Regions from separate parts of the Aminobacter sp. LjRoot7 genome, predicted to be linked through region 2. Evidence: riboswitches for the same ligand, from Rfam matches in the RefSeq annotation. Region 2 holds a riboswitch; the other holds the start of a gene.
What was found. Region 2 has a riboswitch for cobalamin ahead of ACSQ3E_RS00805 (CbtB domain-containing protein). Riboswitches for the same ligand answer to the same signal wherever they lie in the genome.
Positions count from the first base shown of each region.

Region 1: it holds a riboswitch for cobalamin, as region 2 does, so the genes downstream of both, ACSQ3E_RS23875 (CbiX/SirB N-terminal domain-containing protein) here and ACSQ3E_RS00805 (CbtB domain-containing protein) in region 2, are expected to answer to the same signal.

Region 1 is NZ_CAXUPX020000010.1:34,443-38,568, reverse strand. It holds gene ACSQ3E_RS23885 (hypothetical protein) at 1-964, opposite strand, end outside; gene ACSQ3E_RS23880 ((2Fe-2S) ferredoxin domain-containing protein) at 1,376-1,648, opposite strand; gene ACSQ3E_RS23875 (CbiX/SirB N-terminal domain-containing protein) at 1,655-2,185, opposite strand; cobalamin riboswitch at 2,293-2,484, opposite strand; gene ACSQ3E_RS23870 (hypothetical protein) at 2,561-2,884, opposite strand; gene ACSQ3E_RS23865 (cupin domain-containing protein) at 3,053-3,409, shown strand.
Region 2 is NZ_CAXUPX020000001.1:160,853-164,978, reverse strand. It holds gene ACSQ3E_RS00820 (methyltransferase family protein) at 1-126, opposite strand, end outside; gene ACSQ3E_RS00815 (DUF1624 domain-containing protein) at 123-1,121, opposite strand; gene ACSQ3E_RS00810 (gamma-glutamylcyclotransferase) at 1,243-1,932, shown strand; cobalamin riboswitch at 2,000-2,196, shown strand; gene ACSQ3E_RS00805 (CbtB domain-containing protein) at 2,232-2,408, shown strand; gene ACSQ3E_RS00800 (CbtA family protein) at 2,425-3,213, shown strand; gene cobU (bifunctional adenosylcobinamide kinase/adenosylcobinamide-phosphate guanylyltransferase) at 3,206-3,715, shown strand; gene cobO (cob(I)yrinic acid a,c-diamide adenosyltransferase) at 3,715-4,126, shown strand, end outside.

The sequences.
Region 1 (4,126 bases), on a different contig from region 2:
TTGCCAGTTGTTCCTGCATGGCCGACAGTTGCTGTTGAGTGCTCGCCAGAACCTGCTGGGTGCTCGCCAGGTCTTGTTGGGCTCTCGCCACCTGCGCCTCCATAGTCGCCAAGTCGGACGTCAGCTGGCGCATTTCGGCTGCCGAAGACGCAACCGCTGTCGAGACCAGAAGCGATGCTTCCTCGAACTCCGCCTTGATCCGGTCGAGCTCGGCAAAATCATCGCTGCTTTCACCGTTGCCTGACCAACGGTCGACGATTTCGAATGCCTTGCGCAGGCCGCGCGGGACCGGTTCCTCGAACAACCGGGCCAGTGGTTCACGGTGATGGCGATGGGAATCCGACAGCAGGGCGTCGATGTCTGCGCCGGCGTCTCCGGGCGCGCGCGGCCAGGCAAGCGCCAGCGCCGCCTGCATCTTTGAAGCCAGCTGACGCCAGTCGCCGAGCAATTCGTCGTAGGTGGTGAAGACGCGTGGCCGGCCACGCGTGGCAAGCTCAGCTTCGAGGACGTGGCGCAGCCAGAGCAGGTGGCTGACGTCTGGCTGGATTCCGTTGCGGATCTTGAGTGATGCAGCCACCTCCAGCGGATTCCTGATCGGCAGGATGAAGACCGGGCGGACGTTCATTTGCCCGAAGACATCGAGCCAGAACGTCGACAGGCGGCAGATGCGCGGTTCCTTGATGACGAAGGGTGCCGTTCCGCCAAACTCGGCGGCGAGGATTGCACAGGCCTCGCTGCGGAACTGCCACGCATCGGCTGACTGAAACCAGCGCGGATCGACCGGCCTGAAGTCGCGCCAGCTGGAGCCCGCTGCGGCAAGGATGCGGTCGTTGAGATAGACGACGGGCTCTGGTTCCCAGTGTCCGGTCAGATTGGTTTCATTGCCGCCTAGCGGCGTCTTGGGCAGGTCGATGCCCAGCAGCCCAAGCATGCGGGTAAGCGCGCTGGTGCCGGAGCGATGCATGCCCAAAACCAGAAGGCACTGCCTGTTGGCCGATATGCTCGAAGGCGACGCAGGATCTGTAGGCAGATGATAGTCCGTCACACACAACTCGCTGATCCAGGCTACACGCGGTAGGGATTTTACGTGCCTTGCAGCCGGTCTGTTACGTCAGCCCGTGGGAATATTCAACACGCCTGATGCGACCACAGATGGTGGTGGCGGGCTTCGTGTCGAAGTCCAGCTCGCCGTGCCACGCTCACGTCGCAACGGTTTGCGGCAGGCTGGCGAAGGCTATTGTCAGATATCGACAGATGGCTCCATCCTGGCTTTTTCTGGGTGCATCAGCGGTGTGCCGGATGAGCCATTGGCGGCGTCGCACCGTATTCTTCCAAAAGGAGCGCGTGACAAGCAGCTGATGGTGGCGGAACGCCGCTATCCCTTGGTGTTTTCGGATGCTGGCGCCGGCCGCAGCACCTGTTTGCGGCCGGTGGGCTGGTAGGCGAAGTCGTCGACCACTGCGCCTCCGAGCAGATGTTCTGTGACGATGCGGTCGACGGCGGCCTCGGTGACACCGCCATAATAGGTGCCTTCGGGAAAAACCTGCAGCACGGGCGCGAGGTTGCAGGGGCCGAGGCAGGTCGATTTGGCAGTCATCGTGCCGTCACCGGTGACACGCAGTTTCTGCCTGTCCTGCTGGTTGCGCAGGTGGCCCTAGATCAGGTCGGCGCCGGCGGCATTGCACGGGCCGCCCTGGCAGACCAGCACGCGGCGTTTCTGCGCCGGCACCAGCGAGCCCTCGGGCGCAAGTTTTTCGAGCGGCGGAACAGGTGCCGCCACATCGGCGCCGACGACGAGCTCGGCCATCAGTGCCGGCAACAGCGGGCTGTCGGCGAGGCCCTGCGCAATGCGCACATTCGGCCAGGCGCCGCCCTCCTCGGCCTGCCAGCGGCGCAGCGACCTGGTCAGCCAGGCGGTGAAGCTCGGCTCGATCGGCAGCATCAGCGGCAGCAGGAGGACGTCGGAGAATTCGGCCTGGCGAAGTGCCACGAGCGCCTCGCGCAACGACGGTGTGCCCTGCTCGGTGAAGCCGAAGCTGGCGTGGTCGACGCCAGGCAAAGCCGCGGCGAGGTCGGCGAGGCGCTGCATCTGCCTGTAGGGAGCAGCGGCAAAGGCGGACTTGGCGACGAGCACGACGGCGCGTTTGGGCTGTGACGAGGCAGTCTCAATTTCAGCTATCGGCAAACGATCGATTCCTGGCCTGATCGCGGTCGGGGATTGTCGCAACGCATGTCGTGACAGGCGATGGCCGCCTGCACGAACCTGCGCTCCGGTGGTACACCCCGCCCACGGAACGTCACTCGGTAGGCAGGTCTCCTGGCTCGCGGGTCCCGGCTTCATCGCCTGTCTTCCCGGCCCGTTGGCCAGTGACAATATCTGCAATGCGGCTCGCCGCTTACAGTTGCGGGGCAGCTTCGGTGTTGCACCGAATTCCCTCTTAGCTTCCGCCCGAAAGCGGAAGAACCATAACCGAGCGGCAAGCTATAGGCGGGCGGAGGCAAGTCAAGGGACCATCGGAGGTCATGACGAGGTCAGGCCGTGCTGTCGGCGATGTCAGCGCTATCTCGCCAGGCTGGCCGGAAGGGGCTTGCTCGAGCATTTCAGATGCATGTCGCGGGCGAATTGCTTGCGCATCTTGGCCTGATGCTGCTTGCCGGCCATTGCGATGCCGAGCCCGTATGGGCCGAGAAGCAGCCCTGCCGATACGCTCATGGTCTCTTTCTCGCTGGCCGCGTAGTTCGCCGCCGCTGCCCGGGCCTGCGCACATTCGGCGGATCGCCATTTTGGATCCTGGGGCGAGAGTGTCGTGGCATGGTCGACGGGCTGGGATGCACAGCCCGCGACTGCGAGCATCGTCACGGCGGCGAGCAGTTTGGCCTTCATCTATAAGTCCTTGCTAAACATCCACCCATCAACACCGACAGCGGTGATTCCGCAAGACAGCGGCTGCAAGACATGCCAGTGACGGAATGCACTTTATTATCAGGAAACAAAATTGCCTGAATGATTCGCATCGGCTATGCAGAGGCGTCTAAAAGGGAGGAAAATACCATGGCGAACACAACCATCCTCAAATTCGGCCAGCCGGAAGGCGGCGACTCCAGTGACCTGCCCGGTTGGGTGGTGGTCGACGGAAAACCGACGATGAAAACCACCGTCCAGCACACGACCAAGGACGGCAAGGTGCTGTCGGGAACGTGGCAGGCCACCCCCGGCACCTACCATGCGAGCTACACCGACTATGAGTTCGTCCACATGATCTCGGGCCGCATCATCATCACGCCTGATGGCGGCGAACCCGTCGAGGTCGGGCCAGGCGACGCGTTCGTCGTCGAGGCGGATTTCAAGGGAACCTGGAAGATCATCGAGCCGGTGACGAAGCACTTCGTCGTCACGCTTGGCTCGTAGAAGCTCAAGGTATTTCACGTCACTCATCGCGGGGTTTAGGGAGCCGTTACGCGTGTCAAGGCACGCGAGGATGTTAATGCACCCTGCTGTGGATAACCGGCCATCAATTGTGAATAGAGGGAATTTGGGGAACGGCTCATTATTTGGGGCCGCGAACGCGAAATCGAGATGATATCTAGAAGGTCATCTTTCAACAGGTGACTCGCACAAGATGACCGCACTGCAAATCGCGTACCTCATTATTGGCCTTGGTTACCTTACGGCGGTCGTTGCTTTGACCGCACACTAGCGCAGTCTGCTAGCTACCAAAAAACGCGCCGCCCGAGCACTTGAGGCGGCGCACATATTCCAGTTCTATTCGCGGCGGCTTGGCCGAGCGACGAGCGCACTCTAGCACATTCAAGGGGTTTTCCCACGGGCAGAAGACCGGATTTTCCCGCTTGGGAGATCCATGAAAGTTTGTGTAAGTTGCTGTTTTACAAGGGAAAAATGGTGCCGCTTAGGTGACTCGAACACCTGACCCCATCATTACGAATTTTATCACGACGTGTTTCCCCCGATGCGCCTCAAGTTTACCCATTCTTGATTCAGCAAGATAAATCAATGTATTGCTCCTTTATCTCATTTACCGGGGCTTGACGGGAGCGGCGCAAATTTGATTTCAGTTGGTTCCGCCGTGGTTCCGCCGTTGGACCACATCTTCCGGGACTGATGGGG
Region 2 (4,126 bases):
CGACAGCGGTTCGGTGATCCACGGCAAGGGGTAGAGCAGCCCGAGCACCGCCGCCACCACGATCGCTGCGAGATAGAGGATCGGCGGCCATGGCACCCGGCTGGGGGCGGCGTTGGGGTTGGTCACTGCACTCCTCCTGGTATCATCTGGCTGTCGGTGTTGGCCGTGCACATCGCTGCTGTCTGCGCGACGTGCGCCCTGAGCTCGGGGCTCTGGTCGGAGGCATAGAGCCGATCGAACGAATCATCCTTCTGCAACTCGTCGAGCATGCAGACACAGTAGCGCGAGCAGAAATCGGTGTCGCGGCTCTGCTCGCAGGAAACCTGGCAGGATTTCAGGAAAGTGACCTCGCGGGTTTCGACCGGGGCCGGAAAGACCTGGGCGAAGAGCCAGACCAGCGAGATCATCACCGGCTGGTGGATGAGGTAGAAGGCAAGGCTGTGGCGACCGAAGAAGGAGAGGGGCCGCGACCAGGCGCCGGGCTGCAGCCGCGACATTTTTCCGATCAGTCCTGCCCTGAGCGCCAGCCCGGCGACACCGATGCCAGCCAGCACCGCGCCGAAGAAGGGGAACAGCGGGACGAAATCGTTGGAGCGCGGGTTGGCGGTGGAAAGGCCGATCCAGACCAAAGCAGGGTGATTGAACGCTTCGGAGCGCAGGTACTGGGGGGCGATGACGACAAGGGCGGCGGCGACCAGCGTCAACACCGGCGGAACGCGCAGGAAGGCGAGGCCAAGCACGCTTGCGAGCGCGATATGATGCAGGATGCCGAAGAAGATGAAGGTGTCGGGCGTGGCGAACCAGGTGGCGACGGTGATCACCAGTGCCGCCGCCGCCACCATGGCGAGCCGCCTGAAATAGCCGGGCCAGCGGATGCCCTTGGCATGTGCCAGCACCAGGCTGACACCGACGAGGAACAGGAAGCTCGAGGCGATGCAGCGGGCGAACAGCTTCCAGTTGCCATAGGCGGTCATGCCAGGGTCGGCATAACCGAAGAATTCGAGGTCCCAGGCGAAGTGGTAGATCGCCATGGCGATCAGGGCTACGCCGCGGGCGATGTCGATGACCGATACGCGCCGAGAAGGTGCTTTGATCTGGTCGGGGTTCGGTTGCATCGTCATGTTGTTCGCTTCTGCGTTTTCGGGTGTTGCAGCGCCCATGCAGCACTATCATGGTTGAAGCGGGGCGGAAGAGAGCAGAACTGTCTGTCGTGCACAGGGTTAAGCAATTGATGGGGCGGGCATGAGCGGACGAAAGATGGCGCTGACCGAAGAGCTGGTGGCGCGTTGCCATCGCGAGGTTGCCGACACAGGCCCTGACCCCGATGCGATGCATCTCGACGACGCCGACTATGAGGTGATGATCGACGAGACGCTTGCCGCGCATCCCGGCAATGGACCCCTTTGGCTGTTTGCCTATGGCTCGCTGATCTGGAAGCCCGAGGTGGAACATACCGACGAAAGGGTGGCGCTGGCGCGCGGCTGGCACCGTTCGTTCTGCATCAACATGACCCGCTGGCGCGCCACAAAGGCTGAGCCCGGACTGATGATGGGCATGGATCGCGGCGGCCAGTGCAAGGGCGTGGCGCTCAGGCTGACGGACGGCGACCGCCGCGAGCAGCTGGACAAGCTGTTTCGCCGCGAGATGACGCTGAAGCCGTCGACCTACAAGCCGCGCTGGCTGAACCTTACCACTGACGAAGGCCCGTTGACCGCGCTCGCCTTCGTCATCAACCGCAAAGGCCACGCCTATGCCGGCGCGCTGGGTGAGGACGCGGTGGCGGAGCGGCTGGCGACGACATGCGGCCATTGGGGTTCGGCTGCGGACTACCTCTATAATGTGGTCAGCAATCTCGAGCAGCGGGCGATCCACGACCGGCATCTGTGGCGGCTTCAGCATCTGGTGGCCGAGCGAATCGTGGCTCGCGGATGATCGCCGGAACGCCGCTTTCGAGCGCGGCGGCGTCGGAATTTGGTTTGCCGCCCAAGCCATTTGTTTCTATAGTTGCGGCGTCGTCGGTTCCGTTACGGAATCAAGAGGGAATGCGGTAAGGGCCATTTGAAGGTCCGAAGCCGTGGCTGCCCCCGCAACTGTATGCGGTTAGCTCTCCCCAAATGCCACTGAAGCTTGCTTCGGGAAGGCGGGGAAGGGTGCCGATCCGCAAGCCAGGAGACCTGCCGGCGACAGGCACTTATCTCTGTGCCCTCGGGTGGAGGGCGAAAGGACTTATGATGAACACTGTTTCTGCTCTCGGCACCGACGTCTCTTCGCAGTCGCGTAGCATGCAGCTGGCGCTTGCCGCGCTGCTCGGCCTTTTCGTTGTTGGCTTCCTCGGGTTCTCGCATATGGACGTGGTGCACAATGCTGCCCACGACTATCGCCACTCGATGGCTTTCCCCTGCCACTAACCAAGGCGATCCAACAATGTCCATCTTCAGAAACGTCGTGTTCATCGCGGCGATCAGCGGGCTATTGGCCGGCGTGGTCCTTGCCGCACTCCAGACCTATGCAACCGTCCCGCTGATCCTCAAGGCGGAGACCTATGAGAACGCCGGCGGCGGCCATGAGCATGCCGCGGCACCAGTTGCCGGCACTGAGGCGACCGCCCCTGCGGCCGGAACCGAAGCCGCTGCACCGGCGGCACAGGCTGCGGCTCCCGCCGAAGAAGAAGCCGAAGCCTGGGCTCCGGCCGACGGCGCCGAGCGTTTTGCCTATTCGGCTCTCGCCAACATCGTCAGCGGCATTGCTTTCGGCCTGATCCTGGTCGCCGTTTCCGAGTTTGCCGGTGGCATCGCCAACTGGCGCCAGGGTGTGTTCTGGGGTTTCGCCGGCTTTGCCGTGTTCACCCTGGCTCCCGGTCTTGGCCTGCCGCCGGAACTGCCGGCGATGCCGGCCGCCGATCTTGGCGCACGCCAGATCTGGTGGACGCTGACTGTCGTCGCAACCGCGGCTGGCCTCGCGCTGATCGCCTTCAAGCAGTCGCTGCCGCTGGCGATCCTCGGCGTCGCGCTGATCGTTGCGCCGCATATCGTTGGTGCGCCGCAGCCGGAAAGCCATGAATCGCCGATCCCGGCAGACCTGCACCACAGCTTCGTCGTCGCCGTCACCATCACCAACCTGGTGTTCTGGGTCGTGCTGGGCGCGGTGGCGGGCTACGTGCGCAATCGCTTCATGAGCGAGCCGGCACCGTCGCTGAACGGCCGCCTTGCCTGAGAAGCTGACCTTCCTGCTCGGCGGTGCGCGCTCCGGCAAGAGCGCGCAAGCCGAGCGGCTCATCACCCAATCTCCTGCGCCGTGGACGTACATCGCCACGGCGCAGGCTTATGACGACGAGATGCGCGAGCGCATTTCGATCCATCGCGGCCGCCGAGGCGAGGGCTGGCGGACGCTCGACGCGCCGCTGGATCTGGTGGGCGCACTTGCCAGCCTGCCTGATGGCGGGCCTGTTTTGGTCGACTGCCTGACGCTTTGGCTTACCAATCATATGCTGGCCGATCATGACGTCGAGGCCGAATGTGCGGCGCTCGTCGGGGCGCTGTCGCGGCCGCGTGGGCCTTGGTTCGTGGTCTCCAACGAGGTCGGGCTCGGCATCGTGCCCGACAATGCGCTGGCCCGCCGTTTTCGCGACGATGCGGGCAGGCTCAATCAGAAGGTCGCGGCCGTGGCCGACGAGGTGCTGTTTCTTGTCGCCGGCCTGCCGATGAAGGTGAAATGATGAAGACGATCGACGAGCAGGAAGCCGAACGCCACAAGGCCAAGATGGCCAAGCGCAAGGCGGTTCAGGATGCCGAGGTCGCCGGCAAGACCATCGTCGAGAAGGGGCTTTTGATCGTCAACACTGGGCCCGGCAAGGGCAAGTCGACGGCTGCCTTTGGGCTGGCGCTGCGCATGCTTGGTTATGGCCAGCGCGTCGGCGTCGTGCAGTTCATCAAGGGCGCCTGGCATTCCGGCGAGCAGGACGCATTCGCCGCCTTCGGCGACCGCGTCGTCTGGCACACGATGGGTGAGGGTTTCACCTGGGAGACGCAGGACATCAAGCGCGACATCGCCGCCGCCGAAGCCGCCTGGGCAAAGGCGCAGGAGTTGCTGGCCGACCCCAGCATTTCGCTCGTCTTGCTCGACGAGC